Regions from separate parts of the Ferdinandcohnia sp. FSL W7-1320 genome, predicted to be linked through region 1. Evidence: predicted binding sites of a transcription regulator. Region 1 holds the regulator's gene; the other holds the start of a gene.
The links. Region 1 encodes NrdR, which represses ribonucleotide reductase genes. Its sites were predicted from a motif close to AACACNATATATNGTGTT; they were not measured.
Positions count from the first base shown of each region.

Region 2: the regulator NrdR is predicted to act here: its motif matches at 6,039-6,056, upstream of NST91_RS09315 (vitamin B12-dependent ribonucleotide reductase).

Region 1 covers NZ_JBBPAM010000001.1:1,534,053-1,545,800, forward strand. The annotation lists gene NST91_RS07725 (glyceraldehyde-3-phosphate dehydrogenase) at 1-781, shown strand, start outside; gene speD (adenosylmethionine decarboxylase) at 1,015-1,395, shown strand; gene NST91_RS07735 (cytosolic protein) at 1,505-1,888, shown strand; gene nrdR (transcriptional regulator NrdR) at 1,979-2,437, shown strand; gene NST91_RS07745 (replication initiation and membrane attachment family protein) at 2,792-4,195, shown strand; gene dnaI (primosomal protein DnaI) at 4,211-5,140, shown strand; gene ytxC (putative sporulation protein YtxC) at 5,260-6,111, shown strand; T-box leader at 6,198-6,431, shown strand; gene thrS (threonine--tRNA ligase) at 6,610-8,541, shown strand; ribosomal protein L20 leader region at 8,661-8,795, shown strand; gene infC (translation initiation factor IF-3) at 8,861-9,379, shown strand; gene rpmI (50S ribosomal protein L35) at 9,401-9,601, shown strand; gene rplT (50S ribosomal protein L20) at 9,631-9,987, shown strand; gene NST91_RS07780 (DUF1294 domain-containing protein) at 10,189-10,458, shown strand; gene NST91_RS07785 (TVP38/TMEM64 family protein) at 10,522-11,115, shown strand; gene NST91_RS07790 (sigma-w pathway protein ysdB) at 11,130-11,525, opposite strand; gene dut (dUTP diphosphatase) at 11,646-11,748, shown strand, end outside.
Region 2 covers NZ_JBBPAM010000001.1:1,850,102-1,861,849, reverse strand. The annotation lists gene NST91_RS09340 (M24 family metallopeptidase) at 1-226, opposite strand, end outside; gene aroQ (type II 3-dehydroquinate dehydratase) at 219-668, opposite strand; gene NST91_RS09330 (YqhR family membrane protein) at 954-1,475, opposite strand; gene NST91_RS09325 (SA1362 family protein) at 1,778-2,185, shown strand; gene NST91_RS09320 (patatin-like phospholipase family protein) at 2,249-3,133, opposite strand; gene NST91_RS09315 (vitamin B12-dependent ribonucleotide reductase) at 3,381-5,942, opposite strand; gene lipM (octanoyltransferase LipM) at 6,284-7,120, opposite strand; gene NST91_RS09305 (rhodanese-like domain-containing protein) at 7,245-7,646, shown strand; gene NST91_RS09300 (hypothetical protein) at 7,676-8,548, shown strand; rRNA gene rrf (5S ribosomal RNA) at 9,937-10,052, opposite strand; rRNA gene NST91_RS09290 (23S ribosomal RNA) at 10,116-11,748, opposite strand, start outside.

The DNA.
Region 1 (11,748 bases):
TTGGAAAAGATTAAATATAGATATTGTGATTGAGGCAACAGGAAAATTTAATTCAAAGGAAAAAGCGAGCCTTCATTTACAGGCTGGTGCCAGAAAAGTCATCTTAACTGCACCTGGTAAGGATGAGGATGTTACAATTGTAATGGGTGTAAATGAAGACAAATATGATCATGAAAATCATGCAATCATTTCAAACGCTTCTTGTACAACAAATTGCTTAGCACCAGTTGCAAAAGTTTTAAACGAGCAGTTTGGAATTGTGAACGGTTTAATGACAACAGTTCATGCTTATACAAATGACCAAAAAAATATCGATAATCCACATAAAGATTTAAGAAGAGCAAGAGCTTGTGCACAATCTATTATTCCGACATCGACTGGAGCGGCAAAAGCATTATCACTTGTATTGCCAGAACTAAAAGGAAAATTACATGGAATGGCATTACGTGTACCAACTCCTAATGTTTCTTTAGTTGATTTAGTTGTAGATGTTGAACGAGATGTAACGATTGAAGAAATTAATGAGGCTTTTATAACTGCATCCGTTGGGGCATTAAAAGGGATCTTGGATTTTACGACTGAACCATTAGTTTCCATTGACTTTAATACAAATCCACATTCGTCTATTGTCGATGGGTTATCTACAATGGTCATAGGTGAGCGTAAGGTAAAGGTATTAGCTTGGTACGATAATGAATGGGGATATTCTTGTAGAGTCGTAGATTTAGTCAAATTTGTTGGCGAAAAAATTATCCAAAAAACTGAAGCAAAAGTCGGTTAAATCAAAAACCTTCCCAATTGTGGGAAGGTTTTATTATTTAGTTTAATAAAACGTATTGCTAAATGTATATAAACTTAGTATACTAGTTTTCGTGAACTTCTTAAAAGCTTATGCTTTTGTAGCTACTTAAAGGGTTAGGACCTCTCTGGACTAACTTTCCCCCGTGGTAGTTATGCTCATGCTTTACGCGAAGAACTCATCGAAATTATGGTAAGAGGGGGAACAATTAAATTATGGAAACTATGGGACGTCATGTAATCTCTGAATTATGGGGTTGCGATTTTGAAAAATTAAACGACATGCAAGGTATTGAAGAAACTTTTGTTCAAGCGGCACTAAAGTCAGGTGCAGAAATTCGTGAAGTAGCTTTTCACAAATTTGCTCCACAGGGAGTTAGTGGTGTTGTTATCATCTCTGAATCACATCTAACGATTCACAGTTTTCCTGAACATGGATACGCAAGTATAGATGTGTACACATGTGGAGATTTAGATCCGAATATTGCTGCAGACTATATTGCTGAGGCACTTGGTGCACAAACACGCGAGAATATTGAACTTCCACGTGGTATGGGACCAGTACAAGTAAAGCCAGCACAAGTAAAAGTACTTTAAAAATAAATAAGAATCAACTAAAATAGAAAGAGGTGTATAAATTACACCTCTTTTTTACATTTAGAACAGTAATTTTCATTTATATAGATAAAAATAGGGAGTGGAACTAATGGGATTGCAAACGTTTTTTTCTAATCACAGCGAGACGAGAGACAAACATTCGGACGAGCAGTTAAGAAGTCATTATTATAAAACAACAAATAAAAAGGCGATTGATGCTGTAAAAAAGGTTATTAATCATTTAGATGGTTACCATATTAACTCTGTATCAGAAGAACGAGGGGAAATAAGCATTTCAATAAAAAAAGGAAGAAAAGCCTTTGTGGTTGCAACTGTTGTCTCTGTAAGACCGTTTGAAACAGCGATTGACTTCGCGGTTACAACCGAAACACTTTTATTACCTATAGACTTTGGCTACAGTAAAAAAGTCATTATGAATTTATATCAACGCTTAGATAAAGAACTTCCTCTTATAGGTAAAAAAGATTCATAAGTCGGATTTATGATGAGAACCCCTTGTCCAATGAAAATCTTTCTTATAATATGAATACATAGAGATCTCCTAAGAAGGGAGTTGTTACGAATGAGATGCCCTACTTGTCAACATAATGGAACGAGAGTCTTGGATTCACGCCCAGTTGATGATAGTCGTTCAATCCGTAGAAGACGAGAATGTGAAAAATGCCAGTATCGGTTTACGACATTTGAAAAAGTGGAAGAAATTCCTTTGATTGTGGTTAAAAAAGAAGGTACCCGCGAGGAGTTCAGCAGGGAAAAGATGCTGCGGGGGCTAATTAAAGCGTGTGAAAAACGTCCAGTTTCCTTGAAACAATTAGAGGATATCACTCATGACGTTGAAAAGGAACTACGTAGTCAAGGGATTGCAGAGGTCAATAGCGATATTATTGGTGAATATGTAATGAACCATTTGGCAAAGGTAGATGAAGTTGCGTATGTTCGTTTTGCATCAGTTTACCGCCAATTTAAAGATATAAATGTTTTTATCGATGAATTAAAGGAATTAATAAAAAGAGAACGCTAAAGGGCTTAAGATACGTGTTAAGCTCTTTTTTGAACTATAAATGCGTGTTCAAAAATGAGGTTAAAAAGGACCACGTCGACAAAAACGCTACGGCCTCATGTTTTGTCGACACTAGCACGTCCTGTGCGTCGTAATTTCAAGGCGTCGCGAGCTCCCGAGTACCGGCGCGAGTAACTGCTTGAGTTAACTCCCTTGCAGCCTTGCGCTGAGGAATTGTCATCGTGAATAATCTAGTAGACGCAAGCACATAACCAGGTTATTCACAATGTACTTGGAGCAGTTTACGCAGAAATTCGATGTGTCCTTTTCGGCCGACTTTTTTGACATCCTATAAAAATGGAAGGCTTTGATGAAATGGAGCATTGGAAGGAATTAGTACCAGTTGATCGTTATATTGTGCATTCTGCTGACCTTTTGCATGATTATGACCGGAAAATTGTATCTTTGCTTTACCAACCTCTTATTGGAATGAAAGCCTTCAGTCTATATATGACTTTGTGGAGTGAGTTGGAGCAAAACCGACTATGGGGAGAGGAAAGTACCCATTATACGTTAATGGCACTGTTACAAACGAATCTACAGGATATTTATCAAGAACGATTAAAGCTTGAAGGTATCGGCTTATTAAAAACATTTGTAAAATCCGATGAGCATTCTAGGAGTTTTATCTATGAGTTGCAGGCACCACTCTCACCTAGAGCTTTTTTTACAGATGGTGTTCTTAATGTTTATTTGTATAACAGATTAGGAAAAGGTAAATTTTTTAAACTCAAGCAGTTCTTTTCAGATCATGAACCTGATTTAGATTCATATAAACCGATTACGAAAGCATTTAATGAGGTATTTGCCTCTGCTCAAGTCTCGAAAATGATTTCATCGATTAGTGATGAAATGAAAAGCAATCTTGAACGTGATGACAATACAGAATACATGGATCGTAGTCATGAGAAAAAGCTTGTAATCGAAAACGAAATCTTTAATTTCGATTTGTTTTTTGCAGGTCTTTCAGATGTAATGATTCCGAGAAATGCCATTACACCTAGAGTAAGAGAAGCAATCACTAAGCTTTCTTTTCTTTATGGAATCGATCCGGTTGAGATGCAGGGGATTGTTATGAGTGCTTTTGATCCAAACGAAAAAATTGATATCGAAAAATTAAGAAAGGCTTCAAGAGACTGGTATCAATTTGAAACTGGTAATGAATTACCTAATTTAACAGAAAGGGTTCAACCATTACCAAATCAAACAATGGTAAACAAAGTTCCTCAAACAAAGGAAGAAGAATTAATTCAGAAACTGGAAAGAATCTCACCAAAAGAGTTTTTAATCGATGTATCTGGAGGGTCACAGCCTTCTGTTTCTGAATTGAAAATTATAGAAGATGTGATGTTCCGTCAAAACTTACTTCCAGGTGTTGTGAATGTACTGTTATATTATGTCATGTTAAAATCGGATATGAGATTAACAAAGTCTTATATCGAAACCATTGCAAGTAACTGGGCAAGATTAAATATAAAGACAGTTAAGGATGCAATGGAGACGGCCAAAAAGCATAATTGGACTGCAGATAAAAAGACAAATAAATATAAAAGACAACCGATTCGCAAAGAGTTATTACCTGACTGGTTAAAACAAGAGGATGAAGGTACAAAAGAAGAAACTCCAAAAAAGGAAAAAGCAAAGGAAAATGCATCAAGTCCTTCCTTTGAAGAGAAGAAACGTCTGTTTGAAGAAAGATTAAAAAAGAATAACCAATAAGATGGGGGTGAGGATATGAAACCGATTCAGGATTCTTTGAAAAAACTTTCAAATCATGCTGGCTTTCAGCAGCGATATGAACAAATTAAACATGAGGTATTAAACCATTCTGAGGTAAGAGACTTTATAAACGCACATCAGGATCAAATTACTAATGATACGATTAATAGAAGTCTTGTTAAGCTTTACGAATATATCAATCAAAGCAAGGAATGTAATAAATGTGAAAGCCTTCATTCGTGTAAAAATATGCTACAGGGCTTTCATCCTCATCTTGAACTTAAAGGTAACTCAATTGAATTAAGCTATGAAAGATGTCCGAAAAAGGTAATGCACGATGAACAGATTAAATATAAATCTTTAATTAAGAGTATGTATGTTCCAAAAGATATCCTTGATGCATCCCTCGAATCTCTAGAATTTGATGAAGGACGGTCAGATGCAATTCTTTTAATTCAGGAATTTCTCGACCACTATGAACCTGGCAAACGGATGCAGGGATTATATTTACACGGTTCGTTTGGAATTGGGAAAACTTACTTCTTAGGAGCCCTTGCAAATGGACTAGCTCAGAAAAAGGTCTCTTCGATGCTTGTGTATGTACCAGAATTTATGAGGGAGTTAAAAGGTTCCTTACAGGACCAATCAATCAATTCAAAAATTGATGCAGTTAAAAAAGTACCAGTTTTAATGCTAGATGATATTGGTGCAGAATCGATGTCTAGTTGGATGCGTGACGATATTCTTGGTAGTATCCTGCAATACCGTATGCTTGAAAACTTACCGACCTTCTTTACATCAAATTTCGATTTTAAAGGTCTTGAACACCATTTATCATATACGCAACGTGGTGAAGAGGAAAAGGTCAAAGCTGCTCGAATCATGGAACGAATCAAATATTTAGCAAAACCAGTTGAACTTAAAGGAAAAAACAGACGATACTAATCGAATTGGCTTTCTCGAAAAAGAGAAAGCCAATTTTTTTATTCTAAAGTTGTCCGATTCACCATATACATGTAACAGGGTAATGGTATTGGTGAAATGGGGGGACTAGCTTGATTGAAATGCATTTCCAAGAAATAACAGATGCACAAAAAATGTATAAGGGCTTAGTTGCAAAGGCAAAAGCTCTTTCTATAGATTACATAGAAGTTGTCAATGATGAGGAGAATGTCGTGTCTGTTTTCATTTCAGAGAAAATACAATATGCAGTTCAGGTTGTGGTCATTCCGGTAATGGCCGAGTTTATCATTCATAACAAAGAGGACAATTGGATTCTTGATTACATTGAAAATTTATTTTACTTTACCGATTATGAAGAGAAGAAGCAAATATTAGAAATTGCCAAAGGATTGATGGATGGGAATAACCCTGATATCCCAGGGGTTCAAGATGTCGTGCCGCGGGAACAACTGATAGAGGAAGCGCTTCACGATTTTATGGAAATTCCTATTTCTTTCTCGTTTGAATCATTTTTAAAGTTTCGCATGCGGTCGTATAATGAGGCATTATTGCAAATAATCGAATCTGCTATTGATGAATACAAGCTTGAGCAGGAGTATCAAACATTTATTCAAGGACTGAGGGAATTTAGAGAGAAGCGAGAACCAAAGCTTGAACAATTACATATTTTACATGATGAGCAATTTTATTTTTATAATCATGAGTTTACTGAAATTAAGCGAGATGAATTGTTTAAATATATTGATCGAAAACTAATCCTACACCAGCCCTTGTACATTGATTCTGCAGTATTGGCACCATTAGTATCAATTGCTCCGAAGTCAATTTCAATTTATACGGACCAGATTGATAATGGAATGGTACAGACCATCCACAATATTTTTTTAGAGAATGTCACAATTTACACGAAGAAGTCCTTTGAAAACACACGGCAGAAAGCAAAAAAAATATGAAATATACGAACTGCCCTTGATTTAACTTTTAAATAAGACTATAATACCTACATATTACAAATACTCATGAATGAGTAGTCTATAATTTAAAAGTTATGATGAGGACACGATTGTATAATTACGGTTTTCAGAGAGGGAGGCCAAGGCTGGAAGCTTCCTAACACGAATGATACTTTTACCACCTCTAAACTTCAGTAGTGAACCTTTGTTTATCAAAGTTGTAATTACTGACGGGATAACCGTTATTTGTTTCTTGAGCCATTCGATTTTTCTCGAGTGGAAACAAGGGTGGAACCACGATACATATACTCGTCCCTTTTTTTGGGGACGGGTATTTTTTATTTTCACATTTTTATATCTAGCCCAAGGCGCCATCGGCTCTCGGGTCTAAGCAAATCGCTTCAGAAGGAAAAAGGCACCTTCTGTCGGCGCTAATCTTATACTTGTAGCCTAAGGATGCGCGCCTTGTGCTTTTAATTTAAAAGGAGTTGAAAACTGATGTCAGATGTAGTAAAAATTACATTCCCAGACGGAGCAGTGAAGGAGTTTCCTAAAGGAACAACAACAGAAGATATTGCAGGATCAATCAGCCCAGGCCTAAAGAAAAAGTCAATCGCTGGTAAGTTTAATGGAAAAGAGATTGATTTACGAACTGAAATTCATGAAGATGGTGAAATAGCAATCATTACCCAAGATACTGATGCAGCATTAGAAATCATGCGACACAGTACAGCTCACCTTATGGCTCAAGCAATTAAACGCCTATACAAGGATGTTAAGCTTGGTGTAGGGCCAGTTATTGAAAATGGTTTTTACTATGACATTGATATGGAAAAATCATTAACACCTGAAGATCTGCCTGAAATCGAAAAAGAAATGAAAAAGATCATAAATGAAAATCTTGAAATCCATCGTGTCGAGGTTTCGCGTGATGAGGCATTAAGAAGATACGAGGAAATCGGCGATGAGCTTAAAATTGAATTAATTCAAGATATTCCGGAGGGAGAACCTTTATCAATTTACGAACAAGGTGAATTTTTTGACCTTTGCCGTGGTGTCCATGTTCCTTCAACAGGAAAAATTAAAGAATTTAAGCTATTAAGCATTGCTGGTGCGTACTGGCGTGGAGATAGTGACAATAAAATGCTACAACGTATTTACGGAACTGCATTCTTTAAAAAAGCTGAACTTGACGAATACCTTCGTTTACTAGAAGAGGCTAAAGAACGTGACCATCGTAAATTAGGTAAGGAACTAAGCCTGTTTACAAATTCACAAAAAGTAGGTCAAGGATTGCCATTATGGCTTCCAAAAGGCGCGACGATACGCCGCGTTATCGAACGCTATATTGTAGATAAAGAAGTAAGACTAGGCTATGACCATGTGTATACACCAGTACTTGCAAACGTTGATTTATATAAAACTTCTGGTCACTGGGATCATTATCAAGAAGACATGTTCCCAATAATGGAAATGGATAATGAAGAGCTTGTGTTACGTCCAATGAACTGTCCACATCACATGATGATATATAAGAATGGTATTCATAGCTATCGCAAGCTTCCAATTCGAATTGCAGAATTAGGAACAATGCACCGCTACGAAATGAGTGGCGCATTATCGGGTCTTCAACGTGTTAGAGGAATGACTCTTAATGATGCACATATCTTCGTTCGACCTGACCAAATTCAGGAAGAATTCAAACGCGTTGTAAATCTTATTTTAGAGGTTTATAAAGACTTTGATATTCAAGACTTTAGCTTCCGACTTTCTTACCGCGATCCTGCTGACACTGAAAAATATTTCGATGATGACGCAATGTGGGAGAAAGCTCAATCTATGTTAAAGGCAGCGATGGATGACCTTGGTCTGGATTACTTCGAGGCAGAAGGTGAAGCAGCATTCTATGGTCCTAAACTTGATGTTCAGGTTCGTACAGCACTTGGAAAAGATGAAACACTTTCAACTGTTCAACTTGACTTCTTATTACCAGAACGTTTTGATTTAACTTATATTGGTGAAGATGGAAAACAACATCGTCCAGTTGTTATTCACCGTGGTGTTGTATCAACAATGGAACGCTTTGTTGCTTACTTGATTGAAGAGTATAAAGGGGCATTTCCAACTTGGTTAGCCCCTGTTCAAGTTCAAGTCATTCCAGTTTCTCCTGATGTACATCTTGACTATGCGAAGAGTGTTCAAGAGAAACTTCAGGCAGAAGGATTACGTGTCGAAATTGACGACCGTGATGAAAAGATAGGCTATAAAATCCGTGAAGCACAAATGCAAAAAATTCCATTTATGCTTGTTGTAGGTGACAATGAAATGGGAGAAAAAGCGGTAAATGTCCGTAAATACGGTGAGCAGAAATCTGAGACTATGTCCTTTGATGCTTTCCTTTCAGCGATCCTACAGGAAGTAAAAAAATAAAAAAAGCTTGTCAAACATAAAGGTGCATGCTAGAATGAATTTCGTTGCACTATTCTAGTTGCACCGTTTGACAGTTATCATCATAGATGTTATACTTTTGTAGGTAATTGAATACTTGTTTGAGAAAGTAGAGGCACCCGCTTCTCACCTGATTGACGCAAATTGCAGTTGGTAGGTCTTACGTTCATTAATCATTAATGTGTAAATGAATTGTAATAGTGTGGGTGTGTATACATTCACACTTTTTTGTTTGTCTCAAATCTGTAAAATGCGCAAGATTTCAAACGAGGCATTCTTTAAAAAACCTTGGAGGTGGCTAATTATTAGCAAAGACATGATGGTAAACGAAGGCATTCGTGCCCGCGAAGTTCGTTTGATTGGTCAAAACGGTGATCAGCTTGGAATTAAATCCAAAAATGAAGCATTAGAAATTGCTGCAAGAGCAAATCTTGATCTTGTATTGGTTGCACCTAACGCGAAACCACCTGTATGTCGTATAATGGACTACGGTAAATTCCGTTTTGAGCAACAGAAGAAAGAAAAAGAAGCTCGTAAAAACCAAAAGGTTATCAATATTAAGGAAGTTAGACTTAGTCCGACAATTGATGAGCATGATTTTAATACAAAGCTTCGTAACGCAATTAAATTCCTTGAAAAGGGCGACAAAGTTAAAGCGTCTATTCGCTTTAAAGGTCGTGCGATTACACATAAAGAAATCGGTCAACGTGTTTTAGATCGTTTTTCTAAAGCTTGTGCTGAAGTAGCTACGATTGAATCCCACCCAAAAATGGATGGAAGAAGCATGTTTTTAGTACTAGCACCTAAAATCGAAAAGTAATGAATTGAGGAGGAACTCCCTATGCCAAAAATGAAAACACACCGTGGTACTGCAAAGCGTTTTAAGAAAACAGGATCTGGTAAACTTAAACGTTCACATGCATACACAAGCCACTTATTCGGAAATAAATCTCAAAAGCAAAAGCGTAAGCTTCGTAAAGCTACATTAGTTAGCAAAGGCGATTTCAAACGTATTCGCCACATGTTAGACAACATTAAATAATCGGTTATTGATCTTAGGAGGGAAACAAAATGCCAAGAGTAAAAGGCGGAACAGTTACACGCAAACGTCGTAAAAAGGTATTAAAATTAGCTAAAGGTTATTTCGGTTCAAAACACACTTTATATAAAGTTGCAAACCAACAAGTAATGAAATCATTAATGTATGCTTACCGTGACCGTCGTCAAAAGAAACGCGACTTCCGTAAGCTATGGATTACTCGTATCAACGCAGCTGCTCGTATGAACGGACTTTCTTACAGCCGTTTAATGCACGGGTTAAAAGTAGCTGGTATCGAAGTAAACCGCAAAATGCTTGCTGACCTAGCTGTTAGCGATGAAAAAGCATTTGCAGAATTAGCAACTGTAGCTAAAAACAACTTAAAATAAAAAAGCGGAAGCGACTTGACCAGAAATGAGGAAACTGGATACTGCGACTACGAGGCGTAATTTGCCTTTGCCGGAGGAGTTGAAGTTTCCTGAATTTCTAGTTGCTGAAGCTAGACTACAAATAAGTCTAGGTAAAAAGGTTACTCCCATTGTAAAATGAGAGTAACCTTTTTTGTTTTAGTCAATAACGGAGGAATAATAATGAGCTATCTCTTTTTCATCTATGTAATTCTAAATATATATGGATTCTTACTTATGTATATTGATAAAAATAGAGCTAGAAATAACAAATGGCGCATTTCTGAAAAGCATATTTGGGTTGTCGCCATTGTAGGTGGTGCACTAGGGGCAACCTTTGGGATGAGACAATTTCGCCATAAAACAAAGCATAAGCAATTTGTCATCATGCTTCCCATTCTTTCAATTGTTACGATAGCCCTTTATACATATATTTTAGTTAACCTGTCATAACAACTTGTACGTTTGTATATGCTTAAATAGCACCGAAGTAACCTAACGAAAGAGAGGTGAGTTGTGTATTTGGATGAAACAATGACACTTCTGTTTGTTTTTATTGAATCCACTGGACTGCTTGCCCCCATTATATTTATTGGGATACATCTTATTCGTCCCTTCTTTTTCATTCCAGTACCTGTAATATGTATTGTCGGGGGAATATTATTTGGATCCGTATTTGGAACGATCTATTCCATCCTAGGTTTAACCATGCTTAGCATTCTTTTCTATTTTTTATATAGTCAAGTTCCTAGATTGTCGCAAAAAATTACTAATCTTAAGCAAAAATGGTTGGGTGAACGAGTGAAATTTACGATTGGGCAAATTGCAATCTTACGTCTTATTCCTTTTATTAATTTTCATCTTTTATCATTGTGCATCAAAGATGTGACTCGAAATTTCCGAGAATATGCCAAAGGCTCCTTCTATACAAATATCCCAGTAGCTCTTCTTTACACCGTTTTCGGACAATTTATCCGTGAATTCTCCACGACAGTTATTCTTGCTATTCTCCTTGCACTAACTCTATTGTTCTATTTACTTAGAGAAAAACAAGTCATTATCAAATGGCATGAATTTTTCAAACCTAAAACAGGTAGATCTTATCAATGAAAAACAGTCGTGAGTTAACGCTCACGACTGTTTTCTTTAATAAGTTCTTTAATCGGACTTTTCCAATCAATTTTAGCATGCGGGTATACTTCACTAATCCTACGTTCAATGTATTGAAAATCTGTATAATTTAATCCCTTTAGATTGTCGTCTTTGGCCCAGACAAAAATCGAGACAACTTCAAACGATTTCTTCGTTGTTCCTAAATATTTTTCTCCCTCAAATAAAACTCCCTTATATGTTAATAAAAAGTTTTTATGAACATTTGCAAGATCGTCAAGCCAGTAGAATTCTCGTTTTTCTTGAGCAAGTTCAAGTTTCCTCTTTGGGTTAAGGACATACTTAAAAATCCGATATAATAAGAAAATAATAAGAAGTAATAGTACAAAACGTATAAGTAGGACAAACATAAGAGGACTCCCTCCATTCTCAATCTGCCAACATATACGATTGAAACAGTTAAAAGGTTTCAAGTTTTGATTAATTTGCTATAATTTTTTTAGTTTGTTTTTTATTGAGGAGGACTACTTATGACATATAACTTAAAAGTAATGCTGTTAAACGAGGATGCAAGGCTCCCGTTACAAGCAAACCCAGGTGATGCAGGATTGGATTTATTTTCTGCTGAAGAAA
Region 2 (11,748 bases), 320 kb from region 1:
TGATTGGCCCTGAATGTTGAATAATTTCAAATTCTTTCACTTGTTCACTTGCTTGCTCGACATAACGAAAATCTGTAATAAAAACTGCCTTCTCTTCTGAAATGAGGGCAACTCCCGCTGTACCGGTGAAATTAGTTATGTAACGTCTGTTATAACTATTCGTAACGAATAAGCCATCAATTCCAAATCCTGAAAAACTTTCACGTAGCTTTGCTAATTTATTCATCTAGTTTTCCCCCTAAATGCTCAATCATTGCTAATAACGCAAGTTTGTAGCCGTATACACCTACTCCAACAATTTGCCCAATTGTAACAGGAGCGATGACTGATGTGTGTCGAAATTCTTCGCGAGTATGAATATTCGAAATATGTATCTCTACTACAGGCACAGTAACTCCAGCTATGGCGTCACGAATCGCATAGCTGTAATGCGTAAAAGCCGCTGGATTCATTACGATTCCATCGTATTCTCCTTCGGCATTGTGGATCGCATCAATAATTGCACCCTCGTAGTTCGATTGGAAGCAATTAAGCTCCACATTCCTGTTATGCGCAAACTCAGTTAAGTCTTTCTCCACATCGGCTAGTGTGAGACTCCCATAAATATGCGGCTCCCTTTTTCCAAGTCGATTTAAATTAGGTCCGTTAATAAGGAGTATTTTCTTCATAAATAGATCTCCCTTTAAAGAGGATTTTCAAAAAGTCCGGTGAAAATGACACTTCGAATTTCAGCGTTGGCTTGCTTCTCCGTTCCTCACGTATTAACTACATACGCTCCGGTACTCAAAGCTACACCGCCTTAAACTTTCGACGCACAGGATGTGCTAGTGTCGACAATGCCACAGGACGTGGCGTTCTTGTCGACGCGGTCCTTTTCATCCTCCTTATTGAACTCTTACTAAAAAATAGAATGTTCGAACAAGAACATTCTACCATATCTTACCCTAATTTACCTACTCATTTGTAGAGACGACACGCCTTTCTGCCCTCATATCATTTTCTTCAAATGATATGGAGTAACCAATAAAGACACCATATAAGATATAAAAGCATATTGTAGTAATAACTGTATTACGTTCTAATTCCCCAACGGTTTTAATATCAGGAAAAATCGGATTAAACACGTAAAACACAATAAGCCATAAGGCAATGCCAAATGCAGCACCAACCCAAATGGACTGAAACTTTTTTAGTAATGCATAATATAAAAGTGCTACACCGATTGATATAATACCAATCATTAAAATCCCAATAAACTGACCTAACACGCGGTTTTTCCAATCACCAAGGATCCACGGTTTGAGGATAAGATTTGGGCTAAGTTCTGTAAAATTAAAAATATACGTTAAGTACGACAATAGACTCCAAAATATCCCCCCAAACAAACCAATAACTACAACTTTAGCCATTAAAGACATATCTCCGTCTTTTTTGTTCTGTTCAAGTTCTGGATTCTTTTTTTCAGCATCTACCATAGGTCAACACCTCCATTTGCTAGTATGTCCCGAACTTTTTTAATCTATTTGGAAAAGATTCTCGGAAAAATGTGTATCAATGGTAATTACTGGGTAGAATAGTAAATGTTAGTTTGAATAAAAAATAAAATTCAAATAATTGATGCTTTTAACATAGAGGTTTATTAGCTTATCTTGTAGAATATATATAAGTAGGAGTTCCTTATATTTTTACATGTATCGATCAATTTACTGAAATATACGGGCAACAATGACATGGATTCATAATACAATATAAGTATAGCTTTCAGGAGGTGTATCTCATGAATCGTCGTAAATCAAATATAGTCGTCATGATTTTACTAGGATTAGGAGCACTTGGATTTGTCTACACCCTTTTCACTCGTCCAGGTTCATTACTCGTGCAAGCAGGCATGATTTTCCTTTTCATAGGTATAATCTATCTACTATATAAATTTGTGATTAGTCGACGAATGGGAGGAAAAGAAAATTCCGCTTATTTACGCGCAGCAAAACAATCTAGGAAACGTTTTAAAACAGGAAGTCAGAGGAAGACTCGGACTATGGGAATAGGGAATAAAAGACCTACGACCAGCGCGGCAAAACGATCGACTGTAGCGTCTATTCATAAAAAGCGAAAAACGAATACGACACACCTAACTGTTATTGAAGGTAAAAAAGGCAAAAAGAAGAATCGAGCATTATTTTAAACTTTATTCAGCACAAAAGCTGGATAAAGTTTTTTTATACTTTGGATTCTTCTCTTGTTTGATTTAAAAACCCCACGTTCGCAAGAAGGCTTCTGTACGTTGTTTTCCAAGTTGAATAAGCTCTTGCTTTTTTTCATCTGTTACTCCAAATTCGGTTGTCAATCCACTTTCAACGGGGATAAAAATAATATTTTTTTCGTGTCTACGTGAGATATAACGCGCATCATGCGCATTCTTCATTGTTTCAAAGAGAGCTCCAAACATTTCGATTGCATTGTGAATTTTATTTTGTTTTTGCTGCTGATTATTCCCACTTAGCCTAATCCCAATAACTGGGCGTTTTTTTAGCTTTTGTTCCTCATCAAAGAGCCATATTGGAAAGTTGGAGAGCACTCCTCCATCGACGACGATTGTGTTTCCTTGATAATCTTTTAATCGGACTGGTTCAAAAAAGTATGGAAGGCTACAACTCATCCGAACAGCTTTTGCCACCGGGAAAGTTTGGGGATGAATCCCATAGCGTTCTAAATCGTCGGGTAATACCATGATTCTTCCATTTGTTAAGTCCGATGCAATAATTCTTAATGATCCGGGAGGGAGGTTCTGAAACGTAACTACACCCTTTGCACGAAGCTTTTGATAGATCCATTTCTCCAACATATCCCCTTTGTATAACCCGAGACGCCAATAGAGGAGTAGCCACTTCGTTAAGGCTGTGTTTAACGGGGTCTTACGTTCATCTAAAAAATCGCTAAGGTCTAATTCTTCCATAAGATTGATAATTTCTTCACTTGTGTAACCAGCAGCTATTAAGGAAGCAATCAAGGACCCTGCACTGGTTCCCGCCAATCTTTTGAAACTAAAACCTTTTGCTTCGATAGCTTGATAAGCCCCTATTAGCGCAAAGCCTTTAATACCCCCACCTGAAAAAACACCATCAATAAACATCGTACCCCTCCCAATCAAATGCGCCTTGGCGTATTTGCGCCCAGATTTTTTCGAGCCTGCTCGAAAAACTTCCATTGAAAATCTGTGGCATCCGCCGGAGGCTGATTAACTTTATTCAGCTTCGGATGAATAAAGTTAATCAATCCCTTTATACATTTTTAATCGGATAGCTCGGGATTTAGTACGTGTGATTTTTTGAATATAAAAAAAGAAGGAATCCGTACAGGATTCCCTCTTTAGCATTTGATTACAATCCACATTTAAGTTGTGCATTACAGTTAGTACATGTGTTACATCCACCAAGGTCTTCTACCGTACCTTGACGGCAAACTGGACAAGTGTCGCCAACTTCAGAACCGATTGTAACATCAGTTTGACGTAAATCAATGACAGTATCCATTAGGACTACACGATTTTTTGGCTTTTCTTCTTCAGTTGTAACTTCAGCTTCTTCAAATGTGTTTTCTTCCGCCTTAAGCGTAAGAACTTGAGCATCACGGCTTCCATCTACGTATACTGTACCACCTTTTGCTCCACCTTTGTAGAGGCGCTCATATACAGCTTCTACTTGAGAAACAGTGTAGCCATTTGGTGCGTTAACAGTTTTACTGATTGAGCTGTCAATCCAACGTTGGATGACACATTGTACATCTGCATGTGCTTCTGGTGAAAGTTCCATTGCAGAAACGAACCAGCTAGGCAGGTTGTTAGGATCTGCTTCTGGGTGTTTATCTAAATATTCTTGAACGATATCCGCTTTTACTTCAATAAACTTACCTAAACGTCCACTTCTAAAATAAGAGAATGAGAAGTAAGGTTCTAAACCTGTTGAAACGCCAACCATTGTCCCAGTACTGCCTGTAGGAGCGACGGTTAATAAGTGTGAGTTACGAATTCCGTGTTGTTTAATGCCTTCTTTGATATCTTCTGGCATCTTTTGCATGTATCCAGTATTAATTAAAGCTTCTCTGATACGATTGCCATCCTCTAGTGAATTACCTTCTAAGAATGGGAAGCTGCCTTTTTCTTTTGCAAGTTCAATTGATGCACGATAAGCAGTTGTTGCAATTGTTTCGAACACTTCGTCAACTAACTTATTTCCTTCTTCAGAACCATATTCAGTTTCGCAATAGATAAGTAGGTCGTGTAATCCCATAACCCCAAGACCAACTCGGCGCTCACCTAATGCTTGCTTTTTATTTGCTTCTAAGAAGTATGGAGTTGCATCAATTACGTTATCCTGCATTCTTACTCCAACTTCAACAGTTTGCTTTAGTTTCTCAAAGTTAACAGTCTTTGTGTCTTTATCAACCATTTCAGCTAAGTTAACCGCTGCAAGGTTACATACTGAATAAGGTGCGAGAGGTTGCTCCCCACAAGGATTTGTTGCAACAACTTTTTGACCATAGCTTTGTGCATTAGTCATGTCGTTTGCATTATCGATGAAGAAAATTCCTGGTTCTGCAGCGTACGTTGCGCAGATATTGATTAAGTTCCAAAGATCTCTTGCTTTGATTTTACGGTACACACGTACTTTATGGCCAAGTTTTTCCCACTCACGTACGTCCCCAACCTTGTGCCATTCTTCATTGTAGATTTTCATTTCTTCTTCATTGTAGCTTTCAACATCCGGGAATTTAAGTTCATATAACCCGTCTTCTTCAACAGCTTGCATGAAGTCTTTAGTAATACAAACGGAAATGTTTGCACCCGTTAAGAACTCTGGATTATGAACACTGTAAGTTCCGCCAGTCACTATTTTTTGTTCAGCATCTTTAATGATTTTTTCACTAAAACCACCATAACCAGGAATTTGCTTGTAATTTACAATTCCTTGATACATTTGAATTTCCTGTTCCGTGAATGGAGTGAACTTTAGCTTTTCTTGAGCATATTTTTTAATTGTTGCATCTTGTGTATTTTCCATTAAATAACGAAGAATTCTTGGATTTTGCATCTTCGAAATGATGAATTCAATAATGTCAGGGTGATCAGATTGAAGCATGATCATTTGAGCTCCCCTGCGCGAACCACCTTGCTCAACTAGATGTGTAAGTTTCGCAATGTCATCAAGCCATGAAACGGAACCAGATGACTTACCGTTTACACCGCGTGCTAGTGTGTTGCGTGGGCGTAGTGTAGAACCGTTTGTTCCGACACCGCCACCACGGCTCATGATTTCCATAACCTGTTTTCGGTGCTCAGAGATACCTTCACGAGAATCCTGTACATATGGCATTACGTAACAGTTAAAGTACGTAACATCAGTATCCGCACCAGCTCCGTAAAGAACACGTCCAGCTGGAATGAAGTTTAGATTTACAAGCTCTTGATAGAACTTTTCAAACCATTCTTTGCGCTTCTCCTCCGTTTTCTCTACTGCAGCTAAACCAGTGGCATTTCTTTTTGCAATTTGCTCATAGAAAATTTCAAGAGGCTTCTCGATAACATCAAGTGAACGATTAACAATACCTGTCTCAATTTCTTCTGGCTTGTCCAACACGCCACGATACTCTTCTTCAACAAGCACCTGTGCTGTCTTCTGTTCCCAATCAATGTCAATGATGAAACCTAAACCACGAGCTGGAAACTTTGGATCTTCCTTGATTGTTAGAACAACAAAGTCACCTTCTGCCAGAGTAATTTTTTCGGTATCCTTAAATGTATACCGATCAAGCATTACGAGCCTTGATACGCCCTTGTGGGTAATCTTCATGTCCTCCGTAATTGGATGGACTTGAGGAAAAAGGCGTATATCCTGGTTCAGCCTTTCAACATTCATATTCATTTTTTCTAGCACAACAGTCATTCCCACATCTCCCTTTAAAATCTATTAATCTACATAAGGTTTATTTTTTATATGATAAAATTAAAGTACCATATATCTATTTGAAAGACAATAAAAAAATCAATATATAGTGTTAAAATAATTTTCGACACTACTATATATTGATTTTTAGATAAATAAAATCTTTTTTGTCAAACTGAAAATAGTATAAGATATAAAGTAAAACAGAGGAAAATCTAGGTAAACTAAATTATTTCATCTTTTTTGAAGAATTTTGTCGGTTGATTTTTCCCTTAAAAGAACAAACCTAATAATACCAAGGATAGGTCTTTTAGCCAAGTAAAAAACGACTAAAAAAGTCGTTATCGTTTAAAATTCCATTCATCTGTTTTATAGCGTTTCTCTGCAATCCCATGAACATAATCCAATTCCTCATCAGTCAAATGATAAGGTTCAAGTACTATATTTAGTCCTTCCTCAAAACCTTCTTTAAAAGCCTGTTTGGCTTCATCAATCGTAACCGGATTCTCCCTTAATGCATTGATTGCAACTGCTTTATTTTTAAAATTCCGTTGCATTCTTTCCCTTACACGCTCACTCGGATATTTAAATAGGTCAAATAATTTATCCTCATCTATATCTAGTAGAATTGATCCGTGCTGAAGAATGACACCCTTCTGTCTCGTTTGAGCACTCCCGGCTACCTTTCTTCCTTCGACAACAAGTTCGTACCAGGAAGGTGCATCGAAACAAACTGCAGAACGTGGATTTTTTAAGCCTTCTCGTTCTTCGCTCGTTTTTGGAACTGCAAAATAAGCATCGAGACCCAACTTTCGAAAGCCCTGTAAGATTCCTTCTGAGATAACACGATATGCTTCAGTTACCGTGTGTGGCATCTCAGGATGCTCTTCCGATACAATCACACTATAAGTTAACTCTTTATCATGTAGAACCCCTCTACCACCCGTTGGTCGACGAACAAAACCAAGACCATATTTTTTGACAGCTTCTAAATCGATTTCTCTTTCTACCTTTTGAAAATAACCTATTGAAAGAGTCGGTGGATTCCAGCCATAAAAACGAATGGTTGGAGGAATTTTACCCTCACTGTTCCAATCAAGCAATGCTTCATCTAAAGCCATATTAAACTCAGGGGAACAATCGCCTGAATCAATAAATCTCCATACCTCTTTTCCCATACTAAACCCTCTTTAATCAAAAATTATCAACCTCCCTTAGTCTATCAGAACAAAATTGAAATTCAAAATCAAATACTCCAGAGAATTCCTTTGATTCTTTTAAGTCACACGAATATAATAGAAAATGAGAGATAGAAAAAGGAGTAGATTGATTTTGGAAATACTTTTAATTGTTTTGGGTGCAATCATCGCATACGCTATATTTACATTCTTCTACCAGCGTAAAATCGTAACTGTTTTAACTGAGGAACAGTTCCGCGAAGGATATCGTAAAGCACAACTAATTGATGTACGTGAACCAAACGAATTTGACGGGGGTCATATTCTAGGCGCACGTAATATACCATTATCCCAAATGAAACAACGTTTAACAGAAATCAGACCTGATAAACCAGTCTACTTGTACTGCCAAAACACGGTTCGTAGTGGTCGTGCAGCCCAATTACTTCGTAGAAAAGGGTACAAAGACCTTTACCAACTTCAAGGCGGCTTTAAAAAGTGGTCAGGTAAAATAAAGAAAAAATAACCTATTCCATTTTTGGAGTAGGTTTTTTCATGTTATATAATAAACTATGGAAAGAAATAACTCGAGGTGATACATTGAACATTTCGAAAGGACTTTACCACACCATCTACCACCCAAGATTGGTGATCATCCCACTCATCGTTCATGTGATTCAAACTTTCATAGGAGTCTTAGGTATCTACTTTGGTTTTACCCTATTTTCTATTGATACCCAATTTCCCTATGCAATTCCGGTATTAAATAATGAGATTCTTTCTATATATGGACCCTATACTAACAACTGGCTACTAACTAGTATTGCTACCATAATAATGCTACTAATAAAAAGCTACGCGCTCAGCATGTATCTTGGAGCCATGAAATGCTTTTTAGAAGGACCTGATAATACATATTCAATATTAAAAATTGCACCCTATTATTTTAAAAGAATGATACAATTTTCAATACTCGAACTCCTATTATGTAGCATAATCTTTCAACTAACTCATACTTTTTGGCCATTAGCAATCATAGTTATTTTCGTTGTACTTATATTCTCATTAACTCCATACATAGTTGTATTAGAAGATACAACGGTTAGGGATGCGATTGTAAAATCACCCAAGCTATTGCTAACAAACCTTGGTGCCTTATTATGGATAGCACTAGTGTCACTAATCTTGACAATTTTACTAACAAGACTTCCTTTTGCAAATATGAAAGTCGAATATTACATTGTTTCACTTCTATATAGTTTTATTGGCACCACTATGATCTTTGCTGTCATGAATTGTTTATATAAAAGCATTTACACATTCAGTCTGCCTTTTAAGAAAGTTAAAAAATCGAGAAAGTATTTTCCGCCACTCTGGATTGCAGCACTACTTTTACCATTATTAGGGGCTTTGTTGGTTAACGGATAAGGGGAGGGTAGGGTGAGAACAGTTCAGTAGTTTTGTTATTAGCCCGCCCCTCTGTGTTAGTATCAATGGTAACATTGCCCTCCCATCTGTTGTAACCCTATCGTCAAACGGCATGATTTAAGCACTTTGAGTTACTCTTTTATTAAACTTTGAAAAAAGTTATAGCTGATTACTTTGCACGCCTTTTGTCCTTCTCAATTACAGAAACGGAACGAATAGCCCTTTACAGATATGATTTCCCCTAATTTTATCCAGTTGTTGCCTTCATTTTGATGCATACTGAGTTCGTATTTAACATTTTTTACCAGGAACGAACTTCTTTCTAATGTTTGCTGGTTTGGGGTTACCTAATTTTATCCAATTGCATACCTCTTTCTGGTGTTTACTAGTTTGGCTTTCCCTAATTTTATCCAGTTGCGTACCTCTTTCTGGTGTTTTCTAGTTTGACTTTCCCTAATTTTATCCAGTTGCGTACCTCTTTCTGGTGTTTTCTAGTTTGGCTTTCCCTAATTTTATCCAGTTGCGTACCTCTTTCTGGTGTTTTCTAGTTTAGATTTCCCTAATTTTATCCAGTTGCGTACCTCTTTCTGGTGTTTTCTAGTTTAGCTTTCCCTAATTTTATCCAGTTGTGTACCTCTTTCTGGTGTTTACTAGTTTGGCTTTCCCTAATTTTATCCAGTTGTGTACCTCTTTCTTTATATTACTGTTTAAAAAACTGTCACGCACCAACACAAACAAAAAAAGACCAACCACAATGGTTGATCTTTCATTTGCCTAGCGACGTCCTACTCTCACAGAGACAAAGTCCCAACTACCATCGGCGCAAGAGCTTACCTTCCGTGTTCGGTGGTCGGCTTCCGATGAGCGGCAGATTTCTGCGTCAGCTGCACTCGACTCCAATCCTCATGTACATAGTACATTCCGGTTGTCGCTCCCTTGCTTCCTTGAACTCTTTGCTCCTCGAAACCCGACCTATTCTATTTTATTGTCTTATTCCCGTAAAAAACCTTCTTTTACACCACAAAACCTTTCGGCTTTGAAAAAACAAAAAAAGACCAACCATAACGGTTGATCTCTTAATTGCCTAGCGACGTCCTACTCTCACAGGGACAAAGTCCCAACTACCATTGGCGCAAGAGCTTAACTTCCGTGTTCGGTGGTCGGCTTCCGATGAGCGGCAGATTTCTGCGTCAGCTGCGCTCACTCCAATCCTCATGTACATAGTACATTCCGGTTGTCGCTCCCTTGCTTCCTTGAACTCTTTGCTCCTCGAAACCCGACCTATTCTGTTTTTTATTCTTATTTCCATCAAAATCGCCTTTAACACCATAAAACCTTTCGGTTTTTGAAAACAAAAAAGACCAACCATAACGGTTGATCTCTTAATTGCCTAGCGACGTCCTACTCTCACAGGGACAAAGTCCCAACTACCATCGGCGCTGAAGAGCTTAACTTCCGTGTTCGGTATGGGAACGGGTGTGACCTCTTCGCTATCGCCACTAGACTATGTTGAAAGATTCATTCTTTCAAAACTAGATAACGTATTTACATTCATCTTCGAAGTATTTTGGTTAAGTCCTCGATCGATTAGTATCAGTCAGCTGCACATGTCACCATGCTTCCACCTCTGACCTATCAACCTCGTCATCTTCGAGGGATCTTACTAGTTTAACACTATGGGAAATCTCATCTTGAGGGGGGCTTCATGCTTAGATGCTTTCAGCACTTATCCCTTCCACACATAGCTACCCAGCTATGCCCTTGGCAGAACAACTGGTACACCAGCGGTGTGTCCATCCCGGTCCTCTCGTACTAAGGACAGCTCCTCTCAAATTTCCTACGCCCACGACGGATAGGGACCGAACTGTCTCACGACGTTCTGAACCCAGCTCGCGTACCGCTTTAATGGGCGAACAGCCCAACCCTTGGGACCGACTACAGCCCCAGGATGCGATGAGCCGACATCGAGGTGCCAAACCTCCCCGTCGATGTGGACTCTTGGGGGAGATAAGCCTGTTATCCCCGGGGTAGCTTTTATCCGTTGAGCGATGGCCCTTCCATGCGGAACCACCGGATCACTAAGCCCGACTTTCGTCCCTGCTCGACTTGTAGGTCTCGCAGTCAAGCTCCCTTGTGCCTTTACACTCTACGAATGATTTCCAACCATTCTGAGGGAACCTTTGGGCGCCTCCGTTACTTTTTAGGAGGCGACCGCCCCAGTCAAACTGCCCACCTGACACTGTCTCCAAGGCCGATAAGGCCTTCGGGTTAGAATTTCAATACAGCCAGGGTAGTATCCCACCGATGCCTCCACCGAAGCTGGCGCTCCGGCTTCCAAGGCTCCTACCTATCCTGTACAAGCTGTACCAAAATTCAATATCAGGCTGCAGTAAAGCTCCACGGGGTCTTTCCGTCCTGTCGCGGGTAACCTGCATCTTCACAGGTACTATAATTTCACCGAGTCTCTCGTTGAGACAGTGCCCAGATCGTTACACCTTTCGTGCGGGTCAGAACTTACCTGACAAGGAATTTCGCTACCTTAGGACCGTTATAGTTACGGCCGCCGTTTACTGGGGCTTCGATTCAGAGCTTCGCTTGCGCTAACCCCTCCTCTTAACCTTCCAGCACCGGGCAGGTGTCAGCCCCTATACTTCGCCTTGCGGCTTCGCAGAGACCTGTGTTTTTGCTAAACAGTCGCCTGGGCCTATTCACTGCGGCTCTTCAGGGCTATGCACCCTAAAAAGCACCCCTTCTCCCGAAGTTACGGGGTCATTTTGCCGAGTTCCTTAACGAGAGTTCTCTCGATCACCTTAGGATTCTCTCCTCGCCTACCTGTGTCGGTTTGCGGTACGGGCACCATTTACCTCGCTAGAAGCTTTTCTTGGCAGTGTGGAATCAGGAACTTCGGTACTATATTTCCCTCGCCATCACAGCTCAACCTTACGGTAAGCGGATTTGCCTACTTACCAGTCTAACTGCTTGGACGCACATATCCAACAGTGCGCTTACCCTATCCTCCTGCGTCCCTCCATCGCTCAAACGGTAAAGAGGTGGTACAGGAATATCAACCTGTTGTCCATCGCCTACGCTTTTCAGCCTCGGCTTAGGTCCCGACTAACCCTGAGCGGACGAGCCTTCCTCAGGAAACCTTAGGCATTCGGTGGATGGGATTCTCACCCATCTTTCGCTACTCATACCGG